Linked DNA regions of Archangium violaceum. The protein of the gene in region 1 binds, or shares a complex with, the protein of each later gene. Links are inferred from orthologs where the notes say so. Each region holds a gene or a part of one and is shown on either strand. Other genes may lie near its edges. The genes, in order: pnp and JRI60_RS07820.

Region 1 (2,961 bases):
CGAGCAGGGCGTGTCCTTCCGCAAGGCGCTGCTGGAGGATCAGGATCTGCTCAAGGTGATGACGCCGGCGGAGATCGAGGACTGTTTCTCGGCCGGCTACCACATCAAGCACGTGGACGACATCTTCCAGAGGGTCTTCGGGCGGAGCGAGTAGTCACGGAGGTGGTGGGAACCCGAGTCCACCCCAGACCCTCACCCCGTCCCTCTCCCAGAGGGAGAGGGTCCAACCAGCTTCCTCACCGTGGATGTCCCCTCTCCCTCTGGGAGAGGGAAAGGGTGAGGGTATCCGTCACGGTTTTCAAATCCCTGGGGCACCAGGTACAGGTTGAACCCGAGTCCACCCCTATACCCTCACCCCGACCCTCTCCCAGAGGGAGAGGGAGGGAGGGAGGGAGGGAGGGTAGGACCTCAGGCCTTGGCGCCGGGCTGGGTGGCCTCGGGGGACTGAGCGGCGGCCGGGGCGGCCTCGGCGGGAGCGGGGGTGCCCTGCTGAGCGGCGGCGCGCTCGGCCATGGCCTCCTTGCGCGACAGACGGATCTTCCCCGTCTTGTCGATGCTCACCACCTTCACCAGCACCTCATCGCCCTCCTTCAGCACGTCCGACACGCTCTTCACGCGCTTGTCGGACAGCTCGGAGATGTGGATGAGGCCGTCGGTGCCGGGGAACAGCTCCACGAAGGCGCCGAACTCGGCGATCTTCCGCACCGTGCCCGTGTAGATCTTCCCGATCTCCGCCTCGCGGGTGAGCGCCTGGACCATGGCGATGGCGGCCTTCACCGACTCCACGTTGGCGCTGGCGATGTCCACCCGGCCCGAGTCGTCGATGTTGATGACCGCACCCGTGCGGGCGATGATGTCCTTGATCACCTTGCCGCCCGGCCCGATGACGTTCTTGATGAACTCGGGGCGGATCTGGATGGTGGTGATGCGCGGCGCGTAGGAGCTGATCTCCTTGCGCGGCTCGGCCATCGTCTTGAGCATCTCACCCAGGATGTGCAGACGGCCCTGACGCGCCTGCTCCAGCGCGCGGCTCATGATCTCCGTGGTCAGACCGGTGATCTTGATGTCCATCTGGATGGAGGTGATGCCCTTCGAGGTGCCGCACACCTTGAAGTCCATGTCGCCCAGGTGGTCCTCGTCGCCGAGGATGTCCGAGAGGATGGCGACCTGGTCACCCTCCTTCACCAGACCCATGGCGATGCCGGCCACCGGCGCCTTGATGGGGACGCCCGCGTCCATCAGCGACAGCGTGCCACCGCACACCGAGGCCATGGAGGACGAGCCGTTGGACTCGAGGATGTCCGAGACGAGCCGCACCGTGTACGGGAACTTCTCGCTGGCGGGCAGCATGTTGCGCAGCGCGCGCTCGGCCAGGGCGCCGTGACCGACCTCACGACGGCCGGGGCCGCGCAGGGGCTTGGTCTCGTTCACGCTGAACGGGGGGAAGTTGTAGTGCAGCATGAACCGCTTGAAGGACATGCCGCCGAGCAGCTCCAGGCGCTGCTCGTCCTCGGAGGTACCCAGCGTCGTCACCACCAGCGCCTGCGTCTCGCCGCGGGTGAAGATGGCGCTGCCGTGGGTGCGCGGGAGCACGCCCACCTCACAGGTGATGTTGCGCACCTCGGCGTGACCACGGGCGCCGATGCGGCCACCGTTCACCGTCAGCGTGCGCATGTGCTCGTACTTCAGGTCCTCCACCACCTGCTTGGCGTGCTTCTCCACCTGGGAGGTGTAGCCCTCGCCCAGCTGCTCCTTGAGCTTCGCCAGGGCCTCCTTCTTGGCCTTGGAGAGCGCCTCGTAGCGCGCCGCCTTCTCCTTGATGGTGTAGCCATGGACGATGCCGTCCCAGGCCAGCGCGCGCACCTTGGCCTTCAGGTCCTCGGCCACCGCGGGGATGCGGTCGTAGTTGCGCACCGTCTTGTTCAGCGCGCGCCGCAGCTCGTCCTGCAGGTCCAGCGCGGGCAGGGCCGCCTGCTTGCCGAACTCGAGCGCGGCCACCATGTCCGCCTCGCTCACCTCCTCGGCACCACCCTCCACCATGACGATCGCCTCGCGGCTCACGGCCATGACGAGGTCGATGTCGGACAGCTCGCGCTGCTTGAGCGTGGGGTTGGCGATGAGCTTGCCGTCCACGCGGCCCACGCGGATGCCCGCGATGGGGCCGTTGAAGGGGATGTCCGACACCCACAGCGCCGCCGAGGCGCCGGTGATGCCATGGATGTCACCCTCGTGCTCCGGGTCCGCGGAGATGACGCTCGCGATGACCTGGGTCTCGTAGGCGTACCCATCCGGGAAGAGCGGACGGCAGGAGCGGTCCACGATGCGGCTGGCCAGCGTCTCCTTCTCCGTCAGGCGCCCCTCGCGCTTGAAATAGCTGCCGGGGATGCGGCCGGCCGAGTACAGCTTCTCCTGGTACTCCACCGTGAGCGGGAGGAAGTCCACGTCCTTCTTCTCGCGCGCGCTCACCGCGGTGACGAGCAGCATGGTGTCGCCGTAGCGAACCACCACCGAGCCGTCCGCCTGCTTGGCCATGTGGCCGGTCTCGATGCTCAGCTCGGTGTCGCCAATCTTGACGCTCTTCTTCAAGTGCATATCCGTCTCGCCTTGTAACTGCCTGATGGCCACGCGACGCGTGCCCTGCCTTTTCCAAAAGGTGAGGGCCCACGCGCCTCATTGCGAGGCCTGTGGGGTGATGCGGTCGCCGGGCCTGGAACAGGCAAAGACGGGCAACCGCGGTGTGACTGCGGAGGGGCGCCTCGGAAGCGCCGGCAGGGATGAGTCGGAGCTTTGATCCCTGATCGCACGGGCCGACCTGGCTGCCTGGGTCGGCCCGTCCGAACGGAAACCAAAACCTCCGTCCACATCACGCCCTTGCTCCCTCCCTCGCCCCGCTCCTTCTTCTCGAATCAAAGGTGCTGCGACTGCGTGCTTCGACTGCCTGGAACGACTCGGGGCGCTGAC
Region 2 (8,809 bases), 1.4 Mb from region 1 along the record:
GCGGGACCTGCGAGCGTGGCGTTGGGGCTGTGGCTGGCGGCGGGGAGTGGGCCGCTGGTGGACGGCACCGAGGCGGTGAAGGACCTGGTGGTGGACATGAAGTACGCCACGCCGGACAACTTCCTGAAGAAGAAGGTGTACCCGGACGGGGCGAGGTGCCTGCTATTGCCGGACGCGGCCGAGCGGCTGGCGAAGGCGGCGGAGACACTGCGCAAGCAGGGGTACCGGCTGAAGGTGTACGACTGTTACCGGCCGATCGCGGTGCAGTGGGAGATGTGGAAGATCTACCCGCACCCGGGCTACGTGGCGAACCCGAAGAAGGGGGGCAACCACAACCGTGGGGCGGCGGTGGACCTGACGCTGGTGACGTTGGATGGCGGTGAGGTGGAGATGCCGACGCCGTTCGACTCATTCGAGAAGGCGGCGCACCACGGGTATGCGGGAGGCACGGAGGCATCGCGCAAGCACCGGGAGATCCTCCGAGCGGCGATGGAGGGGGCGGGCTTCAAGAAGAACCAGATGGAGTGGTGGCACTACGATCTGCCGGGAGCGACGAAGCTGCCGGTGCAGGATGTACCCTTCACGAAGCCGGAAAACACCCAGGCCAAATAACCCTCTCCCTCTGGGAGAGGGACGGGGTGAGGGTATGTCCCCCCGTCCTCCCCACTGTTCGAACCTCACAGCGTGGCATCAAGCTCGAGCACGGGAAGCTTGGGCGACATGACATCCGGGTACTTGATACCGGCGCCGGTATTGAGGAGCAGCACGCGCTGGCCGGGGTCCAACCACCCATCGCGCAGGAGCATACGAGCGGCCCCGACGAGCGCGGCGCCCTCGGGGCAGATGAAGGAGCCCTCCAGGCGGCTGATGCGCTCCAGGCCCCACATCGTATCGGCGTCAGTCACGGCCACGCAGGTTCCACTCGTCTCGCGCACGGCCTGGAGAACGAGGAAGTCACCGAGCGCCTTGGGCACGCGAATCCCCTGGGCGACCGTGGAAGCATTCTCCCACTTCTCGGAGACGTCCTTGCCCTCGCGGAAGGCCTTCACGATGGGCTGGCAGCCCTCGGCCTGGACGGCGACGAGCCTGGGGAAGCGGACATCCTCGGGCAGCCAACCCATCTCGCGCATCTCCAGCAATGCCTTGTAGATGCCGATGATGCCCACGCCGCCGCCGGTGGGGTAGAGGATGACGTCCGGCAGGCTCCAGGCGAGCTGCTCGGCGATCTCATACCCCATCGTCTTCTTGCCCTCGATGCGGTAGGGCTCCTTGAGCGTGGCGGCCTCGAACCAGCCATGAGCCTTGGCCGAGCGGCCGACGATGGCTCCGGCGTCGGTGATCTGCCCCTTGACCATGTACGCATTGGCGCCGACGGCGGTGGCCTCCAGCACGCTCATGGCGGGAGCATCGGTGGGCATCACCAGGGTGACGGACATTCCAGCGCGAGCCCCGTAACTGGCCCATGCACCGCCAGCATTACCGTTGGTGGGCATGGCGAGCGCGGTAATACCCAGCTCCTTGGCCCTGCTGACACCGGTGGCGGCGCCGCGCGCCTTGAAGGAGGCGGTGGGATTGAGACCCTCGTCCTTGAGCCAGAGGTCGCGCAGGCCCAGCTCGGCGCCCAGGCGGGGGAGGGGGAAGAGCGGCGTCATGCCCTCGCCGAGGGTGATGATGTTCTTGGGATCCCGGACGGGCAGCAACTCGCGGTAGCGCCACAGGGAGGCGACGCGGCCGCACAGGTCGGCGGGGCGCAGGGAGCGGGCGGCGGCCTTCAAGTCATAACGAACGAGCAGGGGGCCGCCGCAGTCGCACAGGTTCTGGACCCGGTCCGCGTCATGGGTCTTGCGGCAGCGGGAGCATTCGAGATGGGAGAGGAAGGACATGGCCCGCCTTTTACCGGACGAAGCGCGCCAGGGGCTCGACGCTGATCTCGAACTCGGAGGAGAAGGTGGCGCCGGGGGCCACGGTCAGCAGACCCTGGTGTGTCTGGAGGGCGCCACCGGGGGCGGTCCAGGGCTCCACGCAGACGAAGTCACGGCCCTGGAGCGTCCACACCACGAGCGTGGTGAAGGAGGGGCTCCAGGCGAGCTCCACGGGGCGCAGGCCGGGCCCGCGCTCGAGCGTGGTGCCCTGGGGCGAATGGTCGATCAGGTGCATGTCCAGCTCGGGCGCGGTGAGGTCCAACCCGGAGAAGGAGACGTTGGCGCCCTGGCGGTTGTCCCAGGCGCGAGAGGCATCGGTCTCGACGCGGGCGGAGGCCTTGTGGGCCTGGGGGACATGGAAATAGGGGTGGTAGCCGAGGTGCAGGGGCATGGGCCGGGAGTCGCGGTTCTCGGCGGAGAAGGTGAGGTGGAGCGCGGAGCCCCGGAGCGTGACGGTGAGGAGCGCCTCGAAGCGCCAGGGGAACTCGCGAAGCGTCTGCTCCGAGTGCCCGAGCGCGAGCACCACGCGTGAGGTGTCCTGGGAGCGCACCTCCCAGGGCAGGTCGCGGGCGAAGCCATGGCGGCGGATGGGGTACTCGCGGCCGTCCACCAGGTACTTGCCACCGGGGGTGACACCGGGGGCGGGGAAGAGCACGGGGATGCCGCCGCGCACGTTCTTGGTGGCATCCGCGAGGGTGCTCTCGTCGAGGTAGAGGATGGGCTCGCCCTCGACGACGAAGCGGCTGACGAGTGCACCCCGCTCGGGGACGACCTCGGCGCGAGAGCCACCATCCGTGAGGACCACCATGTGTTCGCCTCCTGGGCCCGCGCGCCGGACGTGGCGCGGGTGCTGGCTTCTAACAGGGGAGGGCGCCTGGACACCGCGTGAAGCGGCGCACCCTGTCATCTTCCATGCAGGCGGCGCACCTGGATGAGCTCGCCGACGATGGAGACGGCGATCTCCTCGGGCGTCAGCGCGCCGATGTCCACGCCCATGGGAGAGCGCATCCGCTCCACGGAGGCCTCGGGGAAGCCCGCGGCGCGCAGCCGCATGCGGAAGCGCTCGGCCTTGCGCCGGCTGCCAATCACCCCCAGGTACGCCGAGGGCTTCTCCAGCAACGCCTCCACCACCGCCTGGTCCAGCGGGTGGTCATGGGTGGTGACGCAGAAATACTGGTCCTCGCCACCGGCGAGCGCCCGCGCGTGGTCCGCCGGGTCCTTCACCAGCAGCTCGCAGTCGGGAAAGCGCTCGGGATTGGCCCACTCGGGGCGGGCATCCACCACGGTGACGCGGAAGCCTACCCGGTGGGCGAGCGCGGCCAGCTCCTTCGCCACGTGCCCCGCGCCGAACACGGTGAGCCTCGGCGGTGCCCCGTGCTTCTCCAGGAACACCTTCATCCGCCCGCCACAGCACATGCCCAGCTCGTGCGTGAGGTGCGTCTCGATGATGCGCGTCCGCTCCGGGGCCTGGAGCAGGGCCAGCGCGGCCTGGATGATCTGATGCTCGATGGCTCCGCCGCCCACGGTGCCCCGCAGGCTTCCATCGCCGAGCACCACCATCTTCGAGCCCGGCTTCTGCGGCGTGCTGCCGGCGCTCTCGATGACGGTGGCCAGCACGAACGGACGGCCCTCGGACAGGAGGGCTGCCATCTCCGCGTACAGGTCCATCTACCCGAAGAAGACCTGGGCGACCTCGAAGAATTCCTGGGGCACCTTCTTGAGCTCGCGGGTGGCCTCGGACAGGTCCACGCTGATGATCTCATTGCCCCGGAGCGCGGCCATCTTGCCGAACTCGCCTCGGGCCACCATGTCGCACGCATGGACGCCGAAGCGCGTGGCCAGCACGCGGTCGTGCGCGGTGGGCGCGCCGCCGCGCTGGATGTGGCCCAGCACGGACACGCGCGTCTCGTAGCCCGTGCGCCGCTCGATTTCATTGGCCACGATGCTGCCCACGCCGCCCAGCCGGGGCCGGCCGGCCTCGTCCAGGGCGCCCGAGGTGACCAGGTGCTCCTGCTCGTCCGCGCCCGTCTTGATGCGCGTGCCCTCGGCCACCACCACGATGGAGAACGAGCGCCCGGTGGAGTGCCGGTGCTTGATGTGCTCGGCCACCCGCACCAGGTCGGCGGGGACCTCGGGGACGAGGATGACGTCCGCGCCGCCGGCCATGCCCGCGTAGGTGGCGATCCACCCCACGTGACGGCCCATCACCTCGCACACGATGACGCGCTTGTGCGACTCGGCGGTGGAGTGCAGCCGGTCGATGGCCTCGGTGGCGATGGCCACCGCGGTGTCGAAGCCGAAGGTGAAGTCCGTGCCGTTGAGATCATTGTCGATCGTCTTCGGCACGCCGACGATGCGCAGGCCCTCCTGGGACATGCGGGTGGCGGCGGACAGGGTGCCCTCACCGCCAATGGCGATGACGGCATGGATGTCGTTGCGCTCCATGGCCCGCTTCACCTTCTCCAACCCATTCTCCACCTTGAACGGGTTGACGCGGGAGGTGCCCAGGATGGTGCCTCCCCGGTGGAGGATGCCGGAGGTGGTCTCGCGCGTGAGGCGGAAGTGGTTGTCCTCGAGGAGACCCTTCCAGCCGTCGCGCAGACCCATCATTTCGAAGCCATGGGCACTGGCCCGGCGGACGACGGCGCGGATGACCGCATTGAGGCCGGGGCAATCGCCCCCGCCCGTGAGAACGGCGACTTTCATGAGGTGCCCTTCTAACGCACCTCGGGGACGAATCATCCGCGAAGTTGGCGTAAACCGCCCGGCAGCCACGGTGGCGGTCGGCCAGAGCTGGATGACCCGAGGTCGTTAAGGGGGCGGACGGACGGGGCCTTCCCCGGCCGCGGACCCTACCCGGCCCACGTCCGGGGCAGGGCACGATGCGATGGGTGACGTGCCGCTTTGTCGGAAGGCGCGCTTTGGCTATGCTGGCTGCTCCCTTTCGCTCCGGCCACGCCTTGAACGTCCGCGTCTTCGCCAACGAGCTGGAAGCTGCCACCGCCTGTGCCGGGCTGGTGGCCGCCGCCATCCGGGAGAAGCCCTCTCTGGTCATCGGGCTGCCGACCGGACGCACCCCGCTCAACGTGTACCGGGAGATGGTGGCCCTGCACCGGCGCGGGGAGCTGGACTTCTCCCGGGTGACCACCTTCAACCTGGACGAGTTCCTCGGCCTGCCGCCGGATGACCCGGGCAGCTTCCGGGCCTACATGGAGCGACATCTCTTCCAGCACGTCAACCTGGCACCCGAGCGCATCCACTTCCTGGATGGGAGCGCGGAGCGGGCCGAGCGCGAGTGCGCCCGCTATGACGCGCAGCTGGCGATGGCGGGAGGGTTGGATCTGCTGCTGCTGGGCATCGGGTCCAACGGGCACATGGCCTTCAACGAGCCGGGGGAGAATCTGCAGTCGGCGAGCCACCGGGCGCGCCTGTCCCGGGATTCACGCCAGTCGCTGGCGTCCCTCTTCGGGGAAGACGTGTCGAGGGTGCCGCTGGCGGGGCTCACGCTGGGCATGGGCGCGCTGCTGCAGGCGCGCCGGGTGGTGCTGCTGGCCTTCGGGGTGAACAAGGCGGCGGCGGTGACGGGCATGGTGCGTGGCCCCCTCACCACCCTGTGCCCGGCCTCGTTCCTCCAGCTCCACGGGAACGTGGAGGTCTGGGTGGACACGGCGGCCGGGCGGGGCCTGGAGGGCTCCCGCTAGCTACTCGCGGGCCAGGGCGGGGGTGCGGTGCTCGCGCGCCAGCCGCAGCAGGCCGAGGAACTCGGCGCGGTCGCTCATGCCGTCCACGGCGTCCTCGGCGAGCGACTCGGCGGTGGCCAGGCTCCAGTCCCCGGCCTGGGGAGCGCCCCGGAGGATGTCCGCGGTGCCGGCCACGGCGGTGGCGAAGCGCAGGTCCGAGGAGGCCTCGCGCAGCGAGCCGCGCAGCTGCCCGCGCTCCAGGGAGAAGCGCTGCTCGGCGGCCTCGGCCCCACCGGGCTTCTTGGCGCGCACGCGCACGGTGGCCACGCTCTGGCCCTCGCCGGTGAGCTCCACCTCGTAGAGGGCGGTGACGGTGTGGCCGGCGCCAATCTCTCCCGCGTCCACCTTGTCGTTGCGGAAGTCCTTGTCGGCGATGGCGCGGTTCTCGTAGCCCAGCAGCCGGTAGCCGCGCACGGCGGCGGGGTCGAACTCCACCTGCACCTTCACGTCCTGGGCGATGACCTCCAGGGTGCCGGCGAGCCGCTCCTGGAAGACGCGGCGGGCCTCGCGCTCGGTGTCGATGTAGAAGCAGTTGCCGTTGCCCTTGTTGGCCAGCTTCTCCATCAGGTCATCGCGGTAGTTGCCCATGCCCAGGCCGATGGTGCTCAGGGTGACGCCCTCCTTCACGTAGCCCTGGATGCTCTCGAGCATGCTCTCGGCGGTGAGGTTCTTGCCGAGGTTGGTGTCGCCGTCGGTGAGCACGACGACGCGGGAGACGGTCCTGGAGCTGGCCTTCTTCACGGCGTGCTTGTAGGCGAGCTCCAGCCCGCTGCCCATGGCGGTGCCGCCGCCAGCGGTGAGCGCGTCGATGGCGTCGAAGAGGGTGGAGCGGTCGGAGGCGGGGGTGGGGGGCAGCACGTCGCGCACGCTGCCGGCATAGGTGACGAGCGCCACGGTGTCCGACTCGTTGAGCCCGTCCACCATCAGCTTCATGGCCTTCTGCGCGAGCGGCAGCTTGTCGGGCTCGGACATGGAGCCGCTGGTGTCCACCAGGAAGACGAGGTGGGTGGGCTTGCGCTGGCTCTTGGCGAGGGTGCGGCCCTGGACGCCCACGCGCACCAGGTGGCGGCCGCGGGTGAAGGGCGAGGGAGCGCCCTCGAGGTCCACCCGGAAGTCCCCCTCCTCGGGCTTGGGGTAGCGGTAGGTGAAGTAGTTCACCCACTCCTCCACGCGCACGGACTCGGGCGGGGGGAGGGAGCCGCCGGTGATGTAGCGGCGGAAGAGGGCGTAGGAGGCGGTGTCCACGTCCACCGCGAAGGTGGAGAAGCGGTCCTCGGAGGTGAGGGTGAAGGGATTGGGGCGCTCGGCGACGTGGGTGTTGCCGGTGGTGACGGGCTCGGCCAGCCGCGTGGCCTGCGTCTGCTTCGCGGCGGGCCTCGGGGCCGAGGCCGGTGGCGGGGCCGCGTACGAATCGCCCTCGTCGTCCTTGTTCGCGCCGAAGCTCTTCAGCGACTTGCGCTGGAGTTGACCGGTGGCCACCCCCCCGTACGCAGACGGCTCCGATCTGCCGGCGAGTGACTCCGCGCTGGCTCCGAAGAGCTTGCGGAGGTTGTTGCCGAAAAGGGTGAGGGCGCCGATGAGCACGGCGAGGACCCCCAGGGTGATGAAGGCGAGCTTCGAGAGGCCCGGGATTCGTTTCATGCGAGGGGGAATCGCACGTTCCCGGAGCGTCGCGCGTCCGTCATCGGGAGGAGGTCGGTCATCCGGAGGAGGGTCGGTCAACGGGGGGATGGCGAGGTTCGCCACGGCACCCCCGAGGCCCCTGGCGCGCTCACTCCTGCTGGCGCCAGGGCATCTCGAACACCTTGTCCGTCCACACCGTTCCATCCGAGAACTGGATGTTGAAGGTGAGCCTCGCGGTGTTCGAGAGGCGCTCGACCTTGACGGAGCCGCCAATCGCACAGACCTTCAGCGAAGGGCTCGTGGCGTTCCACCCGAAGAAGTTCGCGTAGGTCGAGCCGTACTCGGAGGGCTTGCTCGTGGGATTCAGCGAGGTCTGACACTCGCCTCTCGAAAGCGCGCTCGAGATCTGCGCCACGAAGGGCGTGCCCGCGGAGATCGACGCCGGTCCCCAGAACTTCATGTGTACCGAGGCGCCCTCGCCCACCAGCGCCGCCCCGGACTGCGCCCAGCCTTCCGCACCGCTCTGCGACAGGTCCGTCACGGCCGCGCGGTATTCATAGATGGTCGAACCGGTCGTGATGATCATGCTCCGGTAGAACCCGCCCTTCAGCGCCGTGTCGCTCGAGAACGCCTCGAGCGTGGGGCTCGGGACCGGCTTGACGCACTTCCCATTCTCCCAGACCGTCCCCGCCCCGCAGACCACTCCCGGGCTGACCTCGCACTTGCCATTCGAGAACGTCGTCCCGGGGCCACAGGCGCTGGTCCATGGACGGCACTCGTTCCCGTCCCGAATCGTTCCCTCTCCGCAGGTCATGACGGAGACGCAGGTGGTGCCGGCACTGGTCGTGTCCGTTCCGCAGACCTTCGACAGGTCCGCCCGGCACGAGTTTCCGACCTGCGTTGTTCCCGTGCCACAGCTCAGCGTGCTCGAGGGAACGCACTCCGAGCCCTGCTGCACCGTCCCCGGTCCACAGCTCAGCGTGCTCGAGGGAACGCACTCCGAGCCCTGCTGCACCGTCCCCGGTCCACAGCTCAGCGTGCTCGAGGGAACGCACTCCGAGCCCTGCTGCACCGTCCCTGGTCCACAGCTCAGCGTGCTCGAGGGAACGCACTCCGAGCCCTGGAGAACGGTCCCTTGACCGCACGTCACCTGTGCTTGCGCCTGCGCCACACAGCGCCCATTGCGCGCCGTGGTCCCATCGCCGCAGAGGGAGGCCAGTTCTGGCACGCATTGACCGCTGTTGCTTCGGGTGCCTGTACCACAGGTCTGGCCCGGGGCGGGTTCCTGCGTGCATCCCCAGCAAAGGAGGACCGCCGCTGACAGCAGGATTCGAATGTAGGTCATCACTCCCTCGATATCGTTGGAGCTTCACCTATAGCAATCGAATGGGACGGTCAGTCCACCTTCTTCATCTGCACGAGAAGTTCCCTGGGTAACCGGTCACAGGTAAGGGCCTTCGGACGTCCATGGGTTGGTAGGGGCGCGGCAACCGAGCAGGCTCGAGCTGGTGGACCCGCAATTCG

What was found.
Region 2: pnp (region 1) and JRI60_RS07820 share a complex: the UniProt entries of both Bacillus subtilis proteins name them as parts of the possible RNA degradosome complex. The link is inferred for Archangium violaceum from one-to-one orthologs.

Annotation. Positions count from the first base shown.
Region 1 is NZ_CP069396.1:3,290,783-3,293,743, reverse strand. It holds pnp (polyribonucleotide nucleotidyltransferase), read right to left. Parts: upstream 2,593-2,961; coding sequence 409-2,592; downstream 1-408. Other genes in the region: purB (adenylosuccinate lyase), read left to right, coding at 1-154. UniProt on the Bacillus subtilis protein: Involved in mRNA degradation. Catalyzes the phosphorolysis of single-stranded polyribonucleotides processively in the 3'- to 5'-direction. Necessary for competence development in Bacillus subtilis.
Region 2 is NZ_CP069396.1:1,845,465-1,854,273, forward strand. What follows is about bases 2,610-5,433. They hold JRI60_RS07820 (6-phosphofructokinase), read right to left. Parts: upstream 4,629-5,433; coding sequence 3,591-4,628; downstream 2,610-3,590. Other genes in these bases: JRI60_RS07810 (aldose epimerase), read right to left, coding at 2,610-2,730; xdhC (xanthine dehydrogenase accessory protein XdhC), read right to left, coding at 2,826-3,572; JRI60_RS07825 (glucosamine-6-phosphate deaminase), read left to right, coding at 4,883-5,433. In the rest of the region: ddpX (D-alanyl-D-alanine dipeptidase), read left to right, coding at 1-612; JRI60_RS07805 (threonine synthase), read right to left, coding at 678-1,883; more of JRI60_RS07810, read right to left, coding at 1,894-2,609; more of JRI60_RS07825, read left to right, coding at 5,434-5,623; JRI60_RS07830 (vWA domain-containing protein), read right to left, coding at 5,624-7,303; JRI60_RS07835 (hypothetical protein), read right to left, coding at 7,434-8,513; JRI60_RS07840 (beta-1,3-glucanase family protein), read left to right, coding at 8,794-8,809. UniProt on the Bacillus subtilis protein: Catalyzes the phosphorylation of D-fructose 6-phosphate to fructose 1,6-bisphosphate by ATP, the first committing step of glycolysis.